Regions from separate parts of the Streptomyces sp. NPDC050161 genome, predicted to be linked through region 1. Evidence: riboswitches for the same ligand, from Rfam matches in the RefSeq annotation. Region 1 holds a riboswitch; each other region holds the start of a gene.
What was found. Region 1 has a riboswitch for cyclic di-AMP ahead of ACIBK8_RS31870 (M23 family metallopeptidase). Riboswitches for the same ligand answer to the same signal wherever they lie in the genome.

Region 1 (4,792 bases):
GACCCCGAGGAGACGCTGGCGTGGATCGACAAGTACTTCGGGTCGATCCCCATGCACGACGGCAAGCAGCCGCCGCGCAGCGGCGAACTGCCCGAGACCATGGGCGCCCAGCTGCGCGAGATCGTCGAGGAGGAGGTGCCGTCCCGCGCCCTGATGGCGGCCTACCGCCTGCCGCACGACGGCACCCGTGAGGCCGACGCCGCCGACCTGGCGCTGACCGTCCTGGGCGGCGGTGAGTCCTCGCGGCTCTACAACCGCCTGGTGCGCCGCGACCGCAGCGCCGTCGCCGCCGGCTTCGGTCTGCTGCGGCTGGCCGGTGCGCCGTCCCTGGGCTGGCTGGACGTCAAGACGTCCGGTGGCGTGGCGGTGCCGGACATCGAGAGCGCCGTCGACGAGGAGCTGGCCCGCTTCGCCGCGGAGGGGCCGACCCCGGAGGAGATGGAGCGCGCGCAGGCCCAGTTGGAGCGCGAGTGGCTGGACCGTCTCGCCACGGTCAGCGGCCGTGCCGACGAACTGTGCCGCTACGCCGTCCTGTTCGGCGACCCGCAGCTCGCGCTGTCCGCCGTGCAGCGTGTCCTGGAGATCACGCCGCAGGAGGTGCAGGCCGTCGCCCAGGCCCGGCTGCGCCCCGACAACCGCGCGGTGCTCGTGTACGAGCCGACCGCGGCCGACGAGACCGCCGACAACGACGAGGAGGCGGCCCAGTGAGCGACGCCGCGACCGCAGAATCCGCCATGACCGCGATGGAGTTCCACCCGCAGCCCCGGGGCGGTGCGCCCAAGCCGTGGGCCTTCCCTGCGCCCGAGCGCGGCGCGCTGCCCAACGGGCTCACGGTGCTGCGCAGTCACCGCCCCGGGCAGCAGGTCGTCGCCGTCGAGATCGACATCGTCGCGCCCCTGGAGTCCGAGCCCGAGGGGCTCGACGGCGTTGCCACGATCATGGCCCGCGCCCTGTCCGAGGGCACGGACAAGCACGACGCCGAGGAATTCGCCGCCGAACTGGAGCGCTGCGGCGCGACCCTGGACGCGCACGCCGACCACCCCGGTGTCCGGGTCTCCCTCGAAGTGCCGGCCTCCCGGCTGGCCCGCGCGCTCGGCCTGCTCGCCGACGCGCTGCGTGCCCCGGCCTTCCCCGACAGCGAGATCGAGCGTCTGGTCCGCAACCGCCTGGACGAGATCCCGCACGAGCTCGCCAACCCGGCGCGGCGTGCCGCGGTGGCGCTGTCCAGGGAGCTGTTCCCGGCCGCCTCCCGGATGTCGCGGCCCCGCCAGGGCACCGAGGAGACCGTCGAGCGCATCGACGCCCCCGCGGTACGGGCCTTCTACGAGGCCCATGTGCGCCCCGCCACGGCCACCGCCGTCATCGTCGGCGACTTCACCGGTGTCGACGTGGACGCCGCCCTCGCCGAGACCGTCGGCACGTGGACCGGCTCGCTCGCCGAACCGGTCGCCCCCTCGCCGATCACCGCCGACGACACCGGCCGCGTGGTGATCGTGGACCGCCCCGGTGCCGTCCAGACGCAGCTGCTCATCGGCCGTATCGGCGCCGACCGGCACGACCGGGTGTGGCCCGCGCAGGTGCTCGGCACGTACTGCCTGGGCGGCACCCTCACCTCGCGGCTCGACCGTGTGCTGCGCGAGGAGAAGGGCTACACCTACGGGGTGCGCGCCTTCGGCCAGGTGCTGCGCTCCTCGGCGCCCGATGCCCCCGGGGGGCACACGGGCGCCGCGATGCTCGCCATCAGCGGCTCGGTGGACACCGCCTCCACCGGCCCGGCGCTCGACGACCTGTGGACGGTGCTGCGCACCCTCGCGGCGGATGGCCTGACGGACGCCGAGCGGGATGTCGCCGTGCAGAACCTCGTCGGCGTCGCGCCGCTCCGGTACGAGACCGCGGCGGCGGTCGCCGGGACGCTCGCCGACCAGGTGGAGCAGCACCTGCCGGACGACTTCCAGGCGCAGTTGTACGCGCGGCTGGCCGAGACCGGCACGGTCGAGGCGACGGCCGCGGTGGTCAGCGCGTTCCCGGTGGACCGGCTGGTGACGGTCCTGGTCGGTGACGCGGCGCAGATCGCCGAGCCGGTCAAGGCGCTGGGCATCGGCGAGGTGACGGTCGTCAGCGGCTGACGTGCCGACAGGACGGTTGCCGTAGGCGGCCGTCCATGGAGCGACACAGGGGCTCCCGGGGTGTTCAACCGCCCCGGGAGCCCCTTTATGTCCGCATTCCCCCCGGCTGGTTGCGCGGTGCAGGTGTGGCGCTTCGCACAAACTGCCGGTTCTGTTTGCCGATCGAAAGACGCCCCGATTAGCGTCAACCCCGCTGTTCGTCAGCCGTACGCCGCAACCGTGGCACCGGACAGTCATCGCCGAGTCCCCGTACGGCGCGAGCCAGGGGAGCCGGGGACCCACATGTCCCCTGGGGTGAATCGGGTGCCTCTCCGGAGGAGCCCGTAGGAGACCTTCCTGCTCCGAACCCGTCAGCTAACCCGGTAGGCGAGAAGGAAGGAAAGGACAAGCCAGCACATGGCGTTCACCCGTGCCACCGGGAAGCACCGTCGTCCGAGCCGCACCGCGCGGACGACCCGCAACATCGCCGGCATAGCCGGTCTCGCCGCCACCGGCGTCGTCGCCTCCGTGGCCTCGCCCGCGCTGGCCGCCACGGCCCCCGCGAGCCCCCAGGACGCCGGCCTCGCGCACGCCGTCGTCCTCGGCGACGAACTCGCCGACCACGTCGCGGCGCAGGCCGACGCGCAGCAGGCCGTCGCCGAGGTCGCAGCGGCGAGGGAGAAGGCCGAGGACGAGGCCAAGAAGCAGGCCGAAGAGGCCAAGCGCCGCGCGCAGGAAGCCAAGGAGAAGGCCGACAAGGAGCGCGAGGCCAAGGCCCGCGCCGCCCGCGACGAAGAGCGCAAGCGCCTCAACGCCTTCGTCGCGCCTGTTACCGGCTCGTATGTCTCCACCGCCTACAAGGCGTCCAGCGGACTGTGGTCGTCCGGCAGCCACACCGGCATCGACTTCCACGCCGCCACCGGGACGCCCGTCCACGCCGTGGGTGCGGGCACCGTCGTCGAGGCCGGCGCGGGCGGCGCGTACGGCAACAACATCGTCATCAAGATGCACGACGGTACCTACACCCAGTACGGCCACATGTCGTCGCTCGGCGTCTCCGTCGGCCAGAGCGTCACACCGGGCCAGCAGATCGGCCTCTCCGGCGCCACCGGCAACGTCACCGGCCCGCACCTGCACTTCGAGGCCCGCACCGGCCCGGACTACGGGTCGGACATCGACCCGATCGCCTACCTCCGCTCGCACGGCGTCAACGTCTGACGCTCCGCACGCGAAGACACCGAAGCCCCGCCCGCAGGCACCTCCCGCGGCCGGGGCTTCGGCGTATCCGCATGGGGACGGGCGATGCGGCCTTCGGGCGCAGCACCGCATGGCCAAAAGATATCCATGAAGGAACGAACGCATCCGAAAAGCCACCGCCTTCGAATAGAGTTGCCAAAAGGCCGTCGCTCGGCGGCGTTTCCCGGGAATGACGGCGGAGGCACCCACGATGCGAGGCCATATTTCCGCGCAGGTCGTCTGCACGGCAATTCGCGAGGACATCGTCTCCGGTGCGCTGGAGCCGGGCAGGCGACTCGTCGAGGACATTCTGGCGGCCCGTTACGGCGTCTCCCGCGTCCCGGTCCGTGAGGCGCTGCGCACCCTGCAGTCCGAAGGGTTCGTCACCACGCGGCATCACGCCGGTGCCTGTGTCGCCGAACCGACCGCCCAGGAGGCGGCCGACCTGCTGGACCTGCGCGCGTTGCTGGAGCCGCTGGGCGCCGCCCGCGCAGCCGCCCGGCGCACGGAGGCTCACCTCAAGGTGCTGCGCGGCCTGGTCCGGCTGGGCCGTGAAAGGACCCGCCACGCACACCCGGCCGACCTGCCGCAGCTGGACGGCTGGTTCCACGAGACGCTCGCCCAGGCGGCCGGCAGCTCCAGCCTGACCGCGCTGCTGACCCAGCTGCGGCGGAAGATCGAGTGGATGTACGTCATGGAGACCCCGCCCCGCTCGTCGCAGGCGTGGGACGACCACGGCGCGGTACTGGACGCGGTCGCCCGGGGTGACGCGGACCGGGCGCGTGCCCTGATGGCGGCTCACGTCGAACGGTCCTCCCCGGGGTACCGGCTGCGCCACCCGGCCACACCCGCGGTGAGACAAACGAAACGGCCCGTCAACACGGAGCGCGTCCGTTCTTAACAAGAGGGTCGTATACCTGTGATATTCGGGAACGCATATAGCGGGGGCGGGGTGCGGTCGATGGAAAGGGCTGCAATTCCAGGGGGAAGGGAATTGTGGGCGTAGGTCACCCCTTCCCGCGAATGCGGCAGCAGCCTAGGAATTCCTTATGGGTTTCCATGGCCCCGCCGGCCCGCCATCCGTCGGCGCCCGCTGTAAACGGAACGGCCCCGTCGCGGCGACCGTGGTGTGGTCGCTGCGGCGGGGCCGATTGCCGAGAGGCGGTGGACTCGAAGAGCCCGCGGCGGCTCAGACGGTCTCGGGGAGCTCCTCCAGGCCCTCCGTGACCAGCTTCGCCAGACGGTCGAGCGCGGCGTCCGCGCCCTCCGCGTCGGAGGCGAGCACGATCTCCTCGCCACCCTGGGCGCCCAGGCTCAGAACGGCGAGCATCGAGGCCGCGTTGACCGGGTTGCCGTCGGTCTTGGCAATCGTCAGGGGAACGCCGGCGGCGGTGGCCGCTCGGACGAAGATCGAGGCGGGGCGGGCGTGCAGACCCTCGGCCCAACCGACA
Region 2 (4,792 bases), on a different contig from region 1:
CCCGTCAGGAAGCCGGATGCGAGGGCGTAGTACGGGACGGCGGCGAGGCCGTGGCGGGCGGCGACGTCGGCCAGTTCGCCCTCGTAGGTGTCGCGCGAGACCAGGTTGTAGTGCGGCTGGAGGGCGACGTAGCGGGCCAGGCCCTCGCGGGCGGAGCAGGCCAGGGACTCCTCCAGGCGCGGCGCCGAGATGTTGGACGCGGCGATCTCGCGGACCTTGCCGGCCTTGACGAGGTCGTCGAGCGCGGTGAGGAACTCCGCGACCTCGACCGACTCGTCGTCGTAGTGCGTGTAGTAGAGGTCGATGTAGTCCGTGCGCAGGCGGCTCAGGGATCCGTCGACGGCCTTCTTGATCGTCGCGGTGGACAGGCCCTTGAGGCCCGGCTGGGCGCCGACCTTGGTGGCGATGACGACGTCGGCGCGGTTGCCGCGGGCGGCCAGCCAGTTGCCGATCACCGTCTCGGACTCGCCGCCCTTGTTGCCCTCGACCCAGAACGAGTAGGCGTCGGCGGTGTCGATGAAGTTGCCGCCGCCCGCCACGTACGCGTCGAGCACGGCGAACGACTCGGCTTCGTCGGCCGTCCAGCCGAAGACGTTGCCACCGAGGGAGAGCGGGGAGACGGACAGCGAGCCGAGGTTCTTGCGTGAAACGGTCATACGTGGTGGCAGCGTCGGGCGGGAGGGGAATATTCCGCCCCCGCCCGACCCACGACCGGTCAGCCGCGCCGGACCCGCCTCGTCGGCCGATCAGCCGTGCCGGACCCGCCTCATCGGACCCGCCCCGCCGACCGGCCGTGCCGTGACCGCCGTGCCCGCCCCGCCCGGTGTCAGACCTTCAGGCCGTGGTCCCGCAGCCAGGGCATGGGGTCGACGGGGTCGCCGCCGCCCGGCCTGACCTCCAAGTGGAGGTGGGGTCCTGTGACGTTCCCGGTGGCGCCCACCCGGGCGATGACCTCGCCGGTGCCGACCTTGCCCGAGGTCTTCACCATGGACGAGAGGTGGCAGAACCAGAGTTCGGTGCCGTCGTCGAGGGTGAGGACGACGCGGTAGCCGTACGAACCGGCCCAGCCCGCCTGGGTGATGGTGCCGGAGTGCACCGCCTTGACGGGAGTGCCGGTGGGGGCGGCGAAGTCCTGGCCGGTGTGGTCGGCGGCCCAGCGGTCGCCTGCCTGGCCGAAGCTCGCCGTGAGGGTGTACGAGGTGACCGGGAGGAGGTAGCTCTTGGCGAGTTCGGCGAGCCGCTCGGCCTCCGCCTTCTTGTGGGCCGCCGCCTTCGCCTCCCGCTCGGCCTCGGCCCGCGCCGCCTCCTTGGCCGCCGCGGCCTTCTTCTGCGCCGCCGCAGCGGTCTTCTCGGCCTGTTCGACGGCGGACTGCTCGGCCGCGTCACGGGCGTCCTGCTCGGCGGCGCTCTGCTGCGCGTCGGCCTGCTGGAGGATGCGGCTGCGCAGCGCCTCGCCCGCGCCGCCCGTCCCCTGGGTGCCGTCGGCCGGGGTGAGGCCGGCGGAGGAGAGCGGTGCCGACGCGTGGGTGGCGGAGGTGGCGGGGGTGCCGGATTCCGGTGCGGCGGAGTCGGCCGCGGAGTCGGCTGCCGCGTCGGATTCGTCCGAGATGAGGGGGCCGATGCCGGGCAGGGACTCGGCGTCCGGCAGCTTCTCCGAGAGGTCGTCGGTGATCGCGCCGAGGTCGGGCACGGAGATCGGCACCGGCGGCTTTCCCTCGGCCGTGGCCATCCCGCCGGCGCCGACCGCCGCGATGACACCGACACCGAGGACCGTGCCGCCGCGGGCGAATCCCCCGCTGCGCTGCTTGGCGACCCGGTGTTTGCCGCGGGCGGCGCGGACGGATTCCTCGGTGGGGTTCCATTCCTCCCACGGGCCCTCGCCTGCGTCGTCACGGCCGAGGCCGCCGGACGGCCGGGGGCCGTCGAAGGGGACGGTGTCGTCGAGGGCGTAGGCGGACGGAGCCTCGGGGGCAGACCTGTTGGACGCCACGGGGGCGCACTCCTTTCCTTCCTTCTCGCCTACCGGGTTAGCTGACGGGTTCGGAGCAGGAAGGTCTCCTACGGGCGGCCTCTGGCGCGAGGCGTCCGATTCACCCCATGATGGTGGTTCCCCGGTTCCCTCCGCGCGGTTCGGGATCCATCCGGCATTCCAGGGCGTTTCCCGTAGTTCACGGAAGTTCCCTGCAGTTCACGGCAGTTCGTGAAATTTCGATGCTGCGGTACTGCGGTGTATCGCGGCGTGCTGCGGTGAACGTGCAGGTCGTGACCAGCGGTGGTGCCCGTGATGCCCGAGGCGCCCGAAGAGCGCTTGCAGGATTCAGCGTCGGCGCACGGTGCCGCCTCTTGCGACGGCTGGGACGACCGCGCTCCGTTATCGGACAGTAATAGAGATGGCCGCGGATTTCCAAGCGTTCTCACGAATCCGCACCCCCTACTCACCAGCTTTGGCCTGGACTTATAGGCCCACCAAGGTTCTAAACAGGGCGAGTTGACCCTCTGGCGGGAAACGGGCTGCGCGTGATTGTGCATCACTTGTTATGCAGAGGGGTGCGCGGCAATCACGGAACGTGAGGGAAGTAGCGTCTGATCATGGTCGTCAACTTCGTCAACAACGGGCAGACACTGGCGGATCGCTACCGGGACTTCTCCTGGTGGCAGGCGCGCGGGCAGTGCGAGGCCCACGAGGAACTGACGGCGCGGATCAGCCAGGACCCGGAATTCTGCGAGCTGTTGGCGGGCTCGCTGCCACCCGGCAACAAGCAGCAGCCCAACCTCCTCCTCGCCGCCGTCCGCCATCTCGACGGCCCGCACGCCGAGCAGGGCCCGCGCGGCGACCTCGCCTACCGCCGCTGGCGCGAGTGGACCATCAGGCACTGGGACGAGGTCCGCGCGGTGATCATGCGGCGCGCCACCCAGACCAACGAACCGGCCCGCTGCGCCACCCTCCTCCCGCTGCTGGCCCGCCTCCCCCAGCCGCTGGCCCTCCTGGAGGTCGGCGCGTCGGCCGGCCTGTGCCTGTACCCGGACCGCTACCGGTACGCGTTCGATGACGGCGGGGACGCGGGCGCGGCCGTGGCGGTCGGCCCGCACGACAGCCCCGTGACGTTCCGGTGCCGTACGAGCCGGGAGACCTGGGTGCCGGACGCGTCCGCGGCCCCGCCCGGACGCCTGCCCGAGGTCGTCTGGCGGGCCGGCATCGACCTGAACCCGCTCGACCCGGTCGGTGATCCCGACGCGCTGCGCTGGCTCCAGGCGCTCGTATGGCCCGGGGCGACCGAGCGGGCGCAGCACCTCCCGGCCGCCGTCGACGCCGTACGGGGAGCGCCGCGCCCCCGGATGGTGCGTGGCGACCTCGTCGACGAACTGCCCGCGCTCGCGGCCGAAGCACCGGCCGACGCGACGCTGGTCGTCTTCCACACCGCCGTACTGACCTACCTGCCGCTGGACCGCCGGGAGCGGTTCGCCACGAGCGTGCGGGAACTGCTCGCCCAGCGGGCGGGGGCAGGACACTGGATCTCCCAGGAGCACCACTCGGTCCTGCCGTGGATCGCCGCCCCGCACAGCGACGTGCTCGGCCCGGCGGAGCGGGAGCCGCTGCTGACGCTCTCCCTGGACGAGCGTCCGGTCGCCCTCACCGGGCAGCACGGCCGGAGCCTGCACTGGGTGGCGGGGACGGCGTAGGCACCCCTGCCACCCCTCGCCGCGACGCCCTACGCCGGCAGTGGCCGCTGCACCGCCAGCAGCGCCATATCGTCCGCGCCCGCCCCTCCGGTGTGCCGGGCGACCTCGTCGACCAGCGTGTCCAGGAGCGCGTCGGGCCCGGTGAAGTGGCGTCCGCGCAGCCGGGCGACCGGGTCGTAGAACGCTCCCGTGCGGTTGCGGGCCTCGGTCAGCCCGTCGGTGAACAGCAGCAGGACCGACCCGGCGGGGAAGAACGTCTCGTCCGACCGGTCGGGCCACCCGGCCACCTCGCTCAGGCCCAGGGGCAGCGCCGCCGATGCCGGGGGCAGCGCCCGCAGCCCGCCGTCCGGGGCGAGCAGCAGGGGCGGCGGGTGCCCGCGGTTGAGTACCCGCAGGACGTGTTCCGTGGGCGGGATCTCCGCGAGGACGGCGGTGGTGAACCCCTCGAACTGGTCGAGCCCTTCGCGCCGCCCGCCCTCCCGTTGCAGCGCGCGCTCCAGCCGGCCCGCGACCGCCTCCAAGGTGGCCTCCTGCTCCGCCGCCTCCCGGAACGCCCCGATGACGATCACGGCGGCCTCCACCGCTTCGAGGCCCTTGCCCCGTACGTCGCCGACGATCAGCCGCACGCCGTGCGGGGTGTCCTGCACCGCGTAGAGGTCCCCGCCGATCCGGGCGTCGGCCTGCGCCCCGACGTACCGGGCGGCGACCGCGAGCCCGGCGACCCGCTCGGGCGGCGTGGGCAGCACGGCCCGCTGGGCGGCCTCCGAGACGTCGCGTACGGACGCCAGCGTGGCGTCGGACCTGCGGACGACCCGGTTGATGCCGAGCGCGAGGACGGCGACGACGAAGACCGTCGAGACCTCCGTCGCGGACTCGTTGGTGTCATGGGCGCCGTGACTCGTCACGACCCACACCGCGCCTGCCACCGCGGCGACCGCCGTGACGGCCGTGCTGCGCAGCGAGTGCAGGGGCGCGGCGACCAGGGGCGCGGCCGAGAAGAACGGCGAGGCGGTGTAGCGGGCCGGCGTGACGATGTCGAAGACCAGGCCGGAGGCGATCAGGATCGCGGGCAGCCAGCGCGCCAGCCTGCGGCCGATGGGCGACATCTGCG
Region 3 (4,792 bases), on a different contig from region 1:
CCTCTGCGTGATCTCCGCTACACCGGCTTGTGACGACCCGTGAGCCCGGCTACCTTTCGACCGAACCTGTGCTCGACCGCCCCGGCGGGACGGCCGCGCCGAAGCCTCGGCCGGCCGGCATCCGCCGGTGCGACAACTCAACGCCGCTCGAAAGGCAACCGCATGCGCTCCGGGAACGGCCGCCATCGTCGACCCCGTCAGGCACCGGCCCTCTTTGTCACGGCGGGAGTGGCCGGCGCCGGCATCGCCATGCCACTGCTCGGCGCGGGCTCCGCACACGCCGCCGACACCGCCACCTGGGACCGCGTCGCCCAGTGCGAGAGCGGCGGGGTGTGGAGCGGCGCGTCAGGCGACGGCTACGGCGGTCTCCGGCTCACCGCGGACCTGTGGCAGGAGTACGGCGGCCTGGCGTACGCGCCGCGCCCCGACATGGCCAGCCGCGCCCAGCAGATAGCCGTGGCCGAGAAGATCCTGGACGACCGCGGCCCCGGCGCCTGGCCGAGCTGCGCCGCCGACGCCGGCCTCTCCCGGGGAGGCCGCGCACCGGACGTCGATCCGGGCAGCACCGACGCGCCGGCCCCCGCCCCCACGGACCACGACGACCAGGGCACCGGCGGCACGGACGACGCGACCGATCCGGCCGACACCCCCGGTTCGCACGCTTCGCCCTCCCCGTCCGACCCGTCACACCCGTCGGACACCGCGGACCCATCGGATGCTCCGGACCCGTCCGGCACTTCGGGCTCGCACGACCCCGCCCCCGACCCGTCCGACGCCACACCGGAGCCCGGCGCGCCGGACCCCGGCCACGCCGAGGGCGACGGCAGCGGCCACGACGGCGAGGGCAAGGGCAAGGACGGGAGCGGCGAGCACGGGACGCCCGGCACGGGCGGATCCGATGCGTCCGACGGCTCCGGTGACTCCGCGACGCCTGGCAGCGGCAGCCCCGACCCGACGCCGCCCGGCAAGCACCGCGGCGGCGAGGGTGCGGACGACGGCGGCAGGTCCTCGGGGCGGCACGCCTCGCGGGGCGGCGGGGAGCGTCCGCAGCCGGCTCGTGGCGACTACACCGTGCGCCCCGGTGACAGCCTGTCAGCCATCGCCGAGGCCCGGGAGCTGCCCGGCGGCTGGCCCGCGCTGTACGAGCGCAACCGTGAGGTCGTGGGCTCCGACGCGGACCTCATCCACCCCGGACAGCGTCTCGATCTGGGGCGCTGAGCGGGTAGTTAGTCGGCTTTCGTCCCTTTTGGCGAAAGTGAGACATGGCTCTCGTTGACGCCCGCGGTGTCCGACCCGTCCGCTGAATCCATACCGCGCCCTACCTGCGGAAATATGAGCGCTCTGCGGGCATTGGCGGCCAACTGGGTGCAGAAAACGGGGTTTGAACCGCACAGGGGTTCATGTCTACGGTCAGGACCGCTCGCCAAAGCGGGCCCTTCGCTCACACGCCGAATCCTGCCGGTGGGTGAAGGCAGTCGACGCGCAAGCGCCGAAGGCAGGAGCGGGGGAACCAAGGTAAGCGCCGGCCCCGCCCGTGAAAGCGGGTCAGCCGGCTTGGGGTGAAGACGTGTGTGAAGCGCACACGGCCGGGCAGCTCACAGCCCGAACCCGACAGCTCACCTCGTAGGCGTCGGTGAGGAAAACGAACCATGCTGATCAACAAGGGCAAGCACCGTCGTCCGTCCAAGGCCGTCCGCGTCGCCACCCTCGCCGGTGTCGCCGGTGCCGCTGTGGCCGTCCCGCTGATGGGCGCCTCCTCCGCCTCCGCCGCCTCGGTCGCCACCTGGGACGCCGTCGCCCAGTGCGAGTCCGGCGGCAACTGGTCGATCAACACCGGCAACAACTACTACGGCGGCCTGCAGTTCTCGCAGTCCAGCTGGGCCGCCGCCGGCGGTACCCAGTACGCGCCCCGCGCCGACCTGGCCACCAAGAGCCAGCAGATCGCCGCCGCCGAGAAGCTGCTCGCCATCCAGGGCCCGGGTGCCTGGTCCTGCGCCGGCGCCGGCAACCTGACCTCCGGTGGCCCCGCCGCCAACGTCGACACCTCCTCGGGCTCCGGCACGACCAAGGCCGCCCCGCAGCGGAAGGCCGAGACCCCGGCCCCGCAGCACAAGAGCACCCCGGCCCCGGCCCCGCAGCAGCAGAAGTCCCAGCCGGCGCCGAAGTCCAACCCGCACGGCAACTACACCGTCAAGTCCGGCGACACCCTCGCCAAGATCGCCAAGGCGCACGGCACCAACTGGAAGTCCGTCTACGCGAACAACAAGTCCGTCATCGGCGGCAACCCCAACCTGATCTTCCCGGGCCAGAAGCTCAGCATCTGAGCCCACCCTGGCAGGGTCTTGAGGGCTCCGTGCCCGGTGCCTCCTCCCGGATGACCGCAGCAGTTCGCGCGTACGGCGGTCCGCGCGAACCGCTCACCCGGGAGGCGGCGGGGGCCGAAGAGCCGGAGGGCGCCCGGGAGTTCGCTCATATCTCCCGAGCTGAACTAAATGCACGTAATGCGCATTGAGATCCCTTCGCTCTCATTCACCCCGCTCTGCCCGTTTTCTTCCCGCGAGATGCCCCGTCCGGCGCGTTCGTCCCCGCATCGCGCCGCGGCGGGGTCTCTCCGTTCCGTACCCTGGTGCCGGACACAGCGACGTGACCGCCCCTTACAGCTGCTCTCCCGCCCGGCGGACGAAGCTGCCCGAACTCCCGCGAACTGGGCCTTTGGGTCATTCTTCCTCCCGTCGAGGGGGCTGAGGGCGAGCGGAACGGCAACAGGCCGTTAGGCTCGTGCTGCAGAACTCCAGACACCCATGAAGGAGACAACGTGCCGTCCATCGACGTCGTCGTAGCCCGCGAAATTCTCGACTCGCGAGGTAATCCCACGGTCGAGGTCGAGGTCGGCCTCGACGACGGCAGCACCGGCCGTGCCGCGGTTCCGTCCGGCGCCTCGACCGGCGCCTTCGAGGCCATCGAGCTCCGCGACGGCGACCCCAGCCGTTACCAGGGCAAGGGCGTCGAGAAGGCCGTCCTCGCCGTCATCGAGCAGATCGGCCCGGAGCTGGTCGGCTACGACGCGACCGAGCAGCGGCTGATCGACCAGGCCATGTTCGACCTGGACGCCACCGACAACAAGGGCTCCCTCGGCGCCAACGCCATCCTGGGCGTCTCCCTCGCCGTCGCGCACGCCGCGTCCGAGGCCAGCGACCTGCCGCTGTTCCGCTACCTCGGTGGCCCGAACGCGCACGTCCTGCCCGTCCCGATGATGAACATCCTCAACGGTGGGTCGCACGCCGACTCCAACGTCGACATCCAGGAGTTCATGATCGCCCCGATCGGCGCGGAGTCCTTCTCCGAGGCGCTGCGCTGGGGCGCCGAGGTCTACCACACCCTCAAGAAGGTCCTGAAGGAGCGCAACCTCTCCACCGGTCTCGGTGACGAGGGCGGCTTCGCCCCGAACCTCGGCTCCAACCGCGAGGCGCTCGACCTGATCCTGGAGGCCATCCAGCAGGCCGGTTACGTCCCCGGCCAGGACATCGCGCTGGCGCTCGACGTCGCCGCCTCCGAGTTCTACAAGGACGGCAAGTACGCCTTCGAGGGCTCGGACCGCTCGGCCGCCGAGATGACCGAGTACTACGAGGGCCTCGTCGCCGACTACCCGCTCGTGTCCATCGAGGACCCGCTGTTCGAGGACGACTGGGCCGGCTGGCACGTCATCACCGAGAAGCTCGGCGCCAAGGTCCAGCTCGTCGGTGACGACCTGTTCGTCACCAACCCCGAGCGCCTGGCCCGCGGCATCGAGGAGAACTCCGCCAACGCGCTGCTGGTGAAGGTCAACCAGATCGGCTCGCTGACCGAGACCCTGGACGCCGTCGAGCTGGCCCAGCGCAACGGCTTCAAGTGCATGATGTCGCACCGCTCCGGCGAGACCGAGGACGTCACCATCGCCGACCTCGCCGTCGCCACCAACTGCGGCCAGATCAAGACCGGCGCCCCGGCCCGCTCCGAGCGCGTCGCCAAGTACAACCAGCTGCTGCGCATCGAGGAGATCCTCGACGACGCCGCCGTCTACGCCGGCCGCTCCGCCTTCCCCCGGTTCCGCCCCGCGAACTGACACAGGCACAGCGCCCTGCGAACCGATCACCGCGGCGCCCCGCGAACTGACCGGAACGGCAGGGCCGATCGGCCCGAGCGTGGCGTCCCGCCTCGCAGCGTCCCCGGCAGCGGTCCCGTACCGTTGCCGGGGACGGCTTTGTCTCCGAACGGCCAGGACCGGCGCGGAGCGTGGCCGTGGAGCGTACGTTCGTACCTCCGCGAAGACGGCAATCCAGGGGAGGCGACGTGCCCGCTGACCGGTTCTCGACCGCGACCCGGCTCAAGGCGCTCGGTGAACAGGCGGCGGCCCGCGTCTACCGCGCCCGGCGGCCCCGCCGCAACCGGCTGACCGGCCGCGCCGCCCTGCTGGCCCTGGTGATGTGCTCCCTCGTCGTGGCGCTCGCGTACCCGATAAGGCAGTACGTGTCGCAGCGTTCGGACATCGCCGACCAGCGTCGCAAGGCCCAGGAAGCGGGCCGGACGCTGGACCGGCTGCGCGACGAGAAGGCGCGCTGGCAGGACCCCGCGTACGTCGAGCAGCAGGCCAGGCTGCATCTGCACTTCGTCAGGCCGGGGGAGACCGGCTACCTCGTCCAGGACGGCACCGGCGCCGGTACGGGCGCCGCGCGCAAGGGCGCGGGGGCGGCCGAGCGGCCCTGGTACAAGAATCTCTGGGACGGCGTCGACTCGGCCGACAAGAGGTGACCGA
Region 4 (4,792 bases), on a different contig from region 1:
CGACGGGGAACTCCAGGCCCTTGGCGGTGTGCAGGGTCATCAGGGTGATGACGCCGCTGCCGTCCTCCTCCTCGTCGGGGATCTGGTCGGAGTCGGCGACCAGCGCGACCTGCTCCAGGAAGTCGGCGAGGGCGCCCGGATTCTCCTCGCCGCGGTCCTGCTCGAACTCCAGGGCCACCGCGGCGAGTTCCTGGAGGTTCTCGATCCGGGTCTCGTCCTGCGGATCGGTGGAGGTCTGGAGTTCGGCGAGGTAGCCGGTGCGTTCCAGGACCGCCTCCAGGACGGTGGCCGGTCCTGCGCCGGATTCGACGATCGTGCGCAGCTCTTCCATCAGCGTGTTGAAGCGCCGGACGGCGTTGGCCGAGCGGGCGGCCATGCCGTACGCCTCGTCGACCCGGCGCAGGGCCTGCGGGAAGCTGATCTTCTCGCGGAGCGACAGGGCGTCGATCATCGCCTCGGCGCGGTCGCCGATGCCGCGCTTGGGGACGTTGAGGATCCGGCGCAGCGGGACGGTGTCCTCGGGGTTGGAGAGGACGCGCAGGTACGCGAGGACGTCGCGGACCTCCTTGCGCTCGTAGAAGCGGACGCCGCCGACGACCTTGTAGGGCAGCCCGACCCGGATGAGGATCTCTTCGAAGACACGGGACTGGGCGTTGGTGCGGTAGAAGACGGCGACGTCGCCCGCCCTGGCGTCGCCCGCGTCCGTCAGCCGGTCGATCTCGTCGGCGACGAACTGCGCCTCGTCGTGCTCGGTGTCGGCGACGTAACCGGTGATCCGGGGGCCCTCGCCCGCCTGTGTCCAGAGGTTCTTGGGGCGGCGGTTCTCGTTGCGTTCGATGACGGCGTTGGCGGCGCTGAGGATCGTCTGCGTGGAGCGGTAGTTCTGCTCCAGGAGGATCGTCGTGGCGTTGGGGTAGTCCTCCTCGAACTGGAGGATGTTGCGGATCGTGGCGCCGCGGAAGGCGTAGATCGACTGGTCGGCGTCGCCGACGACGCACAGCTCGGCGGCGGACTCGGGCGGGCCGACCAGCTCGCGCACGAGGGTGTACTGCGCGTGGTTGGTGTCCTGGTACTCGTCGACCATGACGTGCCGGAAGCGGCGGCGGTAGTGGGCGGCGACGTCGGGGAACGCCTGGAGGAGGTTGACGGTCGTCATGATGATGTCGTCGAAGTCCAGGGCGTTGGCCTCGCGCAGCCGCGCCTGGTACATCGCGTACGCCTCGGCCAGGGTCTTCTCGAATCCGTCGGCAGCCGTCCCCGCGAAGGTCTCCTCATCGATGAGCTCGTTCTTGAGGTTGGAGACCTTGGCGCTGAAGGACTTGGGCGGGAAGCGCTTGGGGTCGAGGTCCAGATCGCGGCAGACCAGGGCCATCAGGCGCTTCGAGTCGGCGGCGTCGTAGATCGAGAACGACGAGGTGAAGCCGAGCTGCTTGGACTCCCGGCGCAGGATGCGGACGCAGGCGCTGTGGAAGGTGGAGACCCACATGGCGTTCGCCCGCGGGCCGACCAGCTCTTCGACGCGCTCCTTCATCTCGCCCGCGGCCTTGTTGGTGAAGGTGATCGCGAGGATCTCGCCGGGGTGCACGCCGCGCGCGCCGAGCAGATGCGCGATGCGGTGGGTGAGCACCCGGGTCTTGCCGGATCCGGCGCCCGCGACGATCAGCAGCGGGCTGCCGGTGTGCACCACGGCCGCCTTCTGGGCGTCGTTGAGCCCCTCCAGGAGGGCGGCCGGATCGACCGCGGGGCGGGCGGCGCCGTCGCGGTAGTACGCCTCCCGGGGCACGGGGGCGTCGAACTTCCCGTCGAAGAGGTCGTGCGGAACCTCCTCCGGGGCCGGGCCGTGCTCGTCCTCGGGAGGGGGCGGGGGGTGCTCGCCCTTCGGGCCGAGATCCGCCAGGAAGCTGTCGTCAAAGAGGCTGCTCATCGCCCACCGAGTCTAGGCGGCCCCACTGACATCCGGTCCCGAAGTCCGGGAACGGCCGCACGGGAAGCGTCCCGGCCGTGCAGAATCCGTTTCGGAGACGTGGAGCCGTCTTCACAGGAGCCGCCCCGAGGCTTCCCCGCACTGCCCGAAACCGACATCCAACGCAATCACCGTCACCTCACCTTCAGGTCACGAAAAGGTTTCGGGCAATTCGAACATCAGCCTTCACAGGAGCCACACGAGTTGGCTACCGTGCTCGCTCGGGCAGCCCGCATCCCCGCGTACGACAGCGTGCGCACGGGTCGCCTCCGCCGAGTCCGGCCCTGCCCCTGGGCACCCGGAGCCGGGGACCCACCAGCACCACCGGGGTGAATCGATCGGTACGGCCGCCGCGCGCGGGCGTACGGACCGTAGGGCAAGCCTTCCGTCTGCGACACCGCCCGAACCCGACAGCTAACCCGGTAGGCGGTCCACGGAAGGAGTCGCCGGCCTTGGCGTCGCATCGCAAGCCGCGCACCCGCGTCCTCGCCTCACCCGGAAGCCGCCGCACGGCGGTCGGGATCACCACCGCAGCACTCGCCTCGGTCACACTGCTGTCGCAGTCCGCCGAAGCGGCCCCCAGAAGCCCCCGGCCGACCGTCGAAGACGTCAAGAAGAACGTCGACGACCTCTACCGCCAGGCCGAGGTGGCGACCCAGAAGTACAACGCCGCCAAGGAGCGCGCCGAGCAGCGGCGCGAGAAGGTGGCCGAACTCCAGGACTCCGCGGCGAAGCGCACCGACAAGCTCAACGCGTCCCGGCGGGAGCTGGGCACCTACGCCTCCGCGCAGTACCGCACCGGAGGCATGAGCCCGACCGCGCAGCTGATACTCGCCAAGGACCCGCAGCAGTTCGCCGACCGCAGCCACCTCATGGAGCGGCTGACCGGGCGTCAGCAGCAGGCGGTCGCCGACTACCAGGAGCAGCAGGCGGCGGCAGCGCACGAACGCGCCGAGGCCGTCCACAGCCTGGAACGGCTCCAGGAGTCCCAGACCTCCCTCCAGGAGTCCAAGCGGACGGTGCAGGGCAAGCTGACCGAGGCCCGGCAGCTGCTGTCCCGGCTGACCGCCCAGGAGAAGGCGCGGCTGGCCGAGCTGGAGCGCAAGAAGGAGGAAGCCGCCAAGCGCAAGGCCGACGACATGGCGCGCCGGCAGGCCGAGAAGGAACGCCAGGAGCACGGGGGCGACCGCGGGGGCGACGGCGGGTCCGGTGGCGGCTCGACGGACGGTTCGGGCGGCTCGGACGGTTCGGGCGGCGGGTCCGACGACGGCACGTCCCTCACAAAGGCCAAGAAGGCGCTCGCCTTCGCCCGCGCCCAGATGGGCAAGCCGTACGTCTGGGGCGCGACGGGCCCCAACTCCTACGACTGCTCCGGCCTGACGCAGGCGGCCTGGAAGGCGGCCGGGGTGAACCTGCCGCGTACGACGTGGGATCAGGTGAAGACCGGCGAGCGGGTGGCCACCAAGGACCTGCAACCGGGCGACCTGGTGTTCTTCTTCAAGGACATCAGCCACGTCGGGATGTACATAGGCGACGGCAAGATGATCCACGCCCCGAAGCCGGGCGCCAGCGTGCGGGTGGAGTCGATCTACTACATGCCGATCTACGGGAGCATCCGCCCGGCGTAGGTCGCGTCGGGCCCGCTCCCCCGCGACACCTCAGGAACCACCCGCAGCACCCCACGCACCACCCCCCACAGCACGGAACCGCGCGGCCCTCGGGCGGTCGGACGGCCGGAACGGCTGACGACGCGAGGGCCGCGCGGTTCACCGTGCGGCATACGGGGCGCAGCGGCCCCGGCGGGCTCAGGTCCAGAGCACCGCGATGAAGATGTTGACCATCGTGAGCAGGCCGACGGCGCCGAAGAGCGGCTTGGCGACCTTCTCCTCGTCACGCTTGACGTAGACCAGGCCCAGGATCACCACCAGGACGGCCAGCTTGATGCCGATCTTGATGTTGTCGACCGGGCTGCCCTGGGCCTGGTTCAGGCCGACCAGCACGATGCCGGTGACGAGCATCGTCAGCGCGCCGTGCAGCATGGCGGGCACGAAGCGGGCCGTGCCCGCGCTCATCGCCTTCATCTGGGTCAGAAAGCCGCCCAGGAGGGAGGCGATACCGATGATGTGCAGGCCGACGAAGATGTTGATGACTACGTCCATGGTGCTGGATCGTAGCCCTCCCAAACCACGACCCTTCGGGCAGGGCGCCCCGCCGTCACATGCCGCCGTGTGCTCCCCCGACCGCAGAACGCGGCCCGGCGACGGCAGCCTTCAAGGCTCTACCTGGCGCCCGTGCCCACCCGGAAAATACAGCTGAAGTCGATCATGGATGCGGCCTACGCTCGGCCCATGGCCCCCGCCACGGACTCCTCCCCGGCCCCCTCGCCCGCCTCGCCGTCCGAACTCGCGCGGATCGTCGGCGTCTGGGCCGACGGCTGGGCACGGGCCCGGCGGACCGCCGCGCCGTCGGCGGTGCCCGGCGGCTTCCGGATCGAGGTCGGACGGCCGCACCACATCGCCCGCTACGTCCTGCCGACGGCCGACCCCGACGTGCTGGGCGAGTTGGTCCGCCGCATCGACGTGCCCGGCCTGTGGCTCAAGATCTGCGCACCGCGCGAGCGGGTCGAGCCGCTGCTGCCTGACGGCTGGCAGCTCAGCGAGCCCCAGTACCTGATGACGACCAGGCTGGGACCGCCCGGTAACCCCGCGCCGCCGCCCGGCTACCGCCTCGCCGTCCACCACGACGCGGACCGTGGCCTGATCGAGGCCCGGGTCCTGGACGGTACGTCCGCAGCGGCTCCCGCGGCTCCCGCGGCCCGTACGGGAAGCC

Region 2: it holds a riboswitch for cyclic di-AMP, as region 1 does, so the genes downstream of both, ACIBK8_RS34480 (M23 family metallopeptidase) here and ACIBK8_RS31870 (M23 family metallopeptidase) in region 1, are expected to answer to the same signal.
Region 3: it holds a riboswitch for cyclic di-AMP, as region 1 does, so the genes downstream of both, ACIBK8_RS10180 (transglycosylase family protein) here and ACIBK8_RS31870 (M23 family metallopeptidase) in region 1, are expected to answer to the same signal.
Region 4: it holds a riboswitch for cyclic di-AMP, as region 1 does, so the genes downstream of both, ACIBK8_RS17370 (NlpC/P60 family protein) here and ACIBK8_RS31870 (M23 family metallopeptidase) in region 1, are expected to answer to the same signal.

The regions. Positions count from the first base shown of each region.
Region 1 covers NZ_JBITJM010000027.1:56,500-61,291, forward strand. The annotation lists gene ACIBK8_RS31860 (M16 family metallopeptidase) at 1-708, shown strand, start outside; gene ACIBK8_RS31865 (M16 family metallopeptidase) at 744-2,126, shown strand; cyclic di-AMP (ydaO/yuaA leader) riboswitch at 2,354-2,510, shown strand; gene ACIBK8_RS31870 (M23 family metallopeptidase) at 2,523-3,323, shown strand; gene ACIBK8_RS31875 (GntR family transcriptional regulator) at 3,553-4,242, shown strand; gene ACIBK8_RS31880 (HPr family phosphocarrier protein) at 4,531-4,792, opposite strand, start outside.
Region 2 covers NZ_JBITJM010000038.1:12,506-17,297, reverse strand. The annotation lists gene ACIBK8_RS34485 (aldo/keto reductase) at 1-656, opposite strand, end outside; gene ACIBK8_RS34480 (M23 family metallopeptidase) at 827-1,990, opposite strand; cyclic di-AMP (ydaO/yuaA leader) riboswitch at 2,002-2,157, opposite strand; gene ACIBK8_RS34475 (DUF2332 domain-containing protein) at 2,590-3,681, shown strand; gene ACIBK8_RS34470 (PP2C family protein-serine/threonine phosphatase) at 3,711-4,792, opposite strand, start outside.
Region 3 covers NZ_JBITJM010000005.1:36,427-41,218, reverse strand. The annotation lists gene ACIBK8_RS10185 (transglycosylase family protein) at 163-1,218, shown strand; cyclic di-AMP (ydaO/yuaA leader) riboswitch at 1,437-1,645, shown strand; gene ACIBK8_RS10180 (transglycosylase family protein) at 1,650-2,324, shown strand; gene eno (phosphopyruvate hydratase) at 2,816-4,102, shown strand; gene ACIBK8_RS10170 (septum formation initiator family protein) at 4,330-4,788, shown strand.
Region 4 covers NZ_JBITJM010000009.1:101,776-106,567, reverse strand. The annotation lists gene pcrA (DNA helicase PcrA) at 1-1,924, opposite strand, end outside; cyclic di-AMP (ydaO/yuaA leader) riboswitch at 2,224-2,408, shown strand; gene ACIBK8_RS17370 (NlpC/P60 family protein) at 2,416-3,591, shown strand; gene ACIBK8_RS17365 (hypothetical protein) at 3,769-4,122, opposite strand; gene ACIBK8_RS17360 (GNAT family N-acetyltransferase) at 4,312-4,792, shown strand, end outside.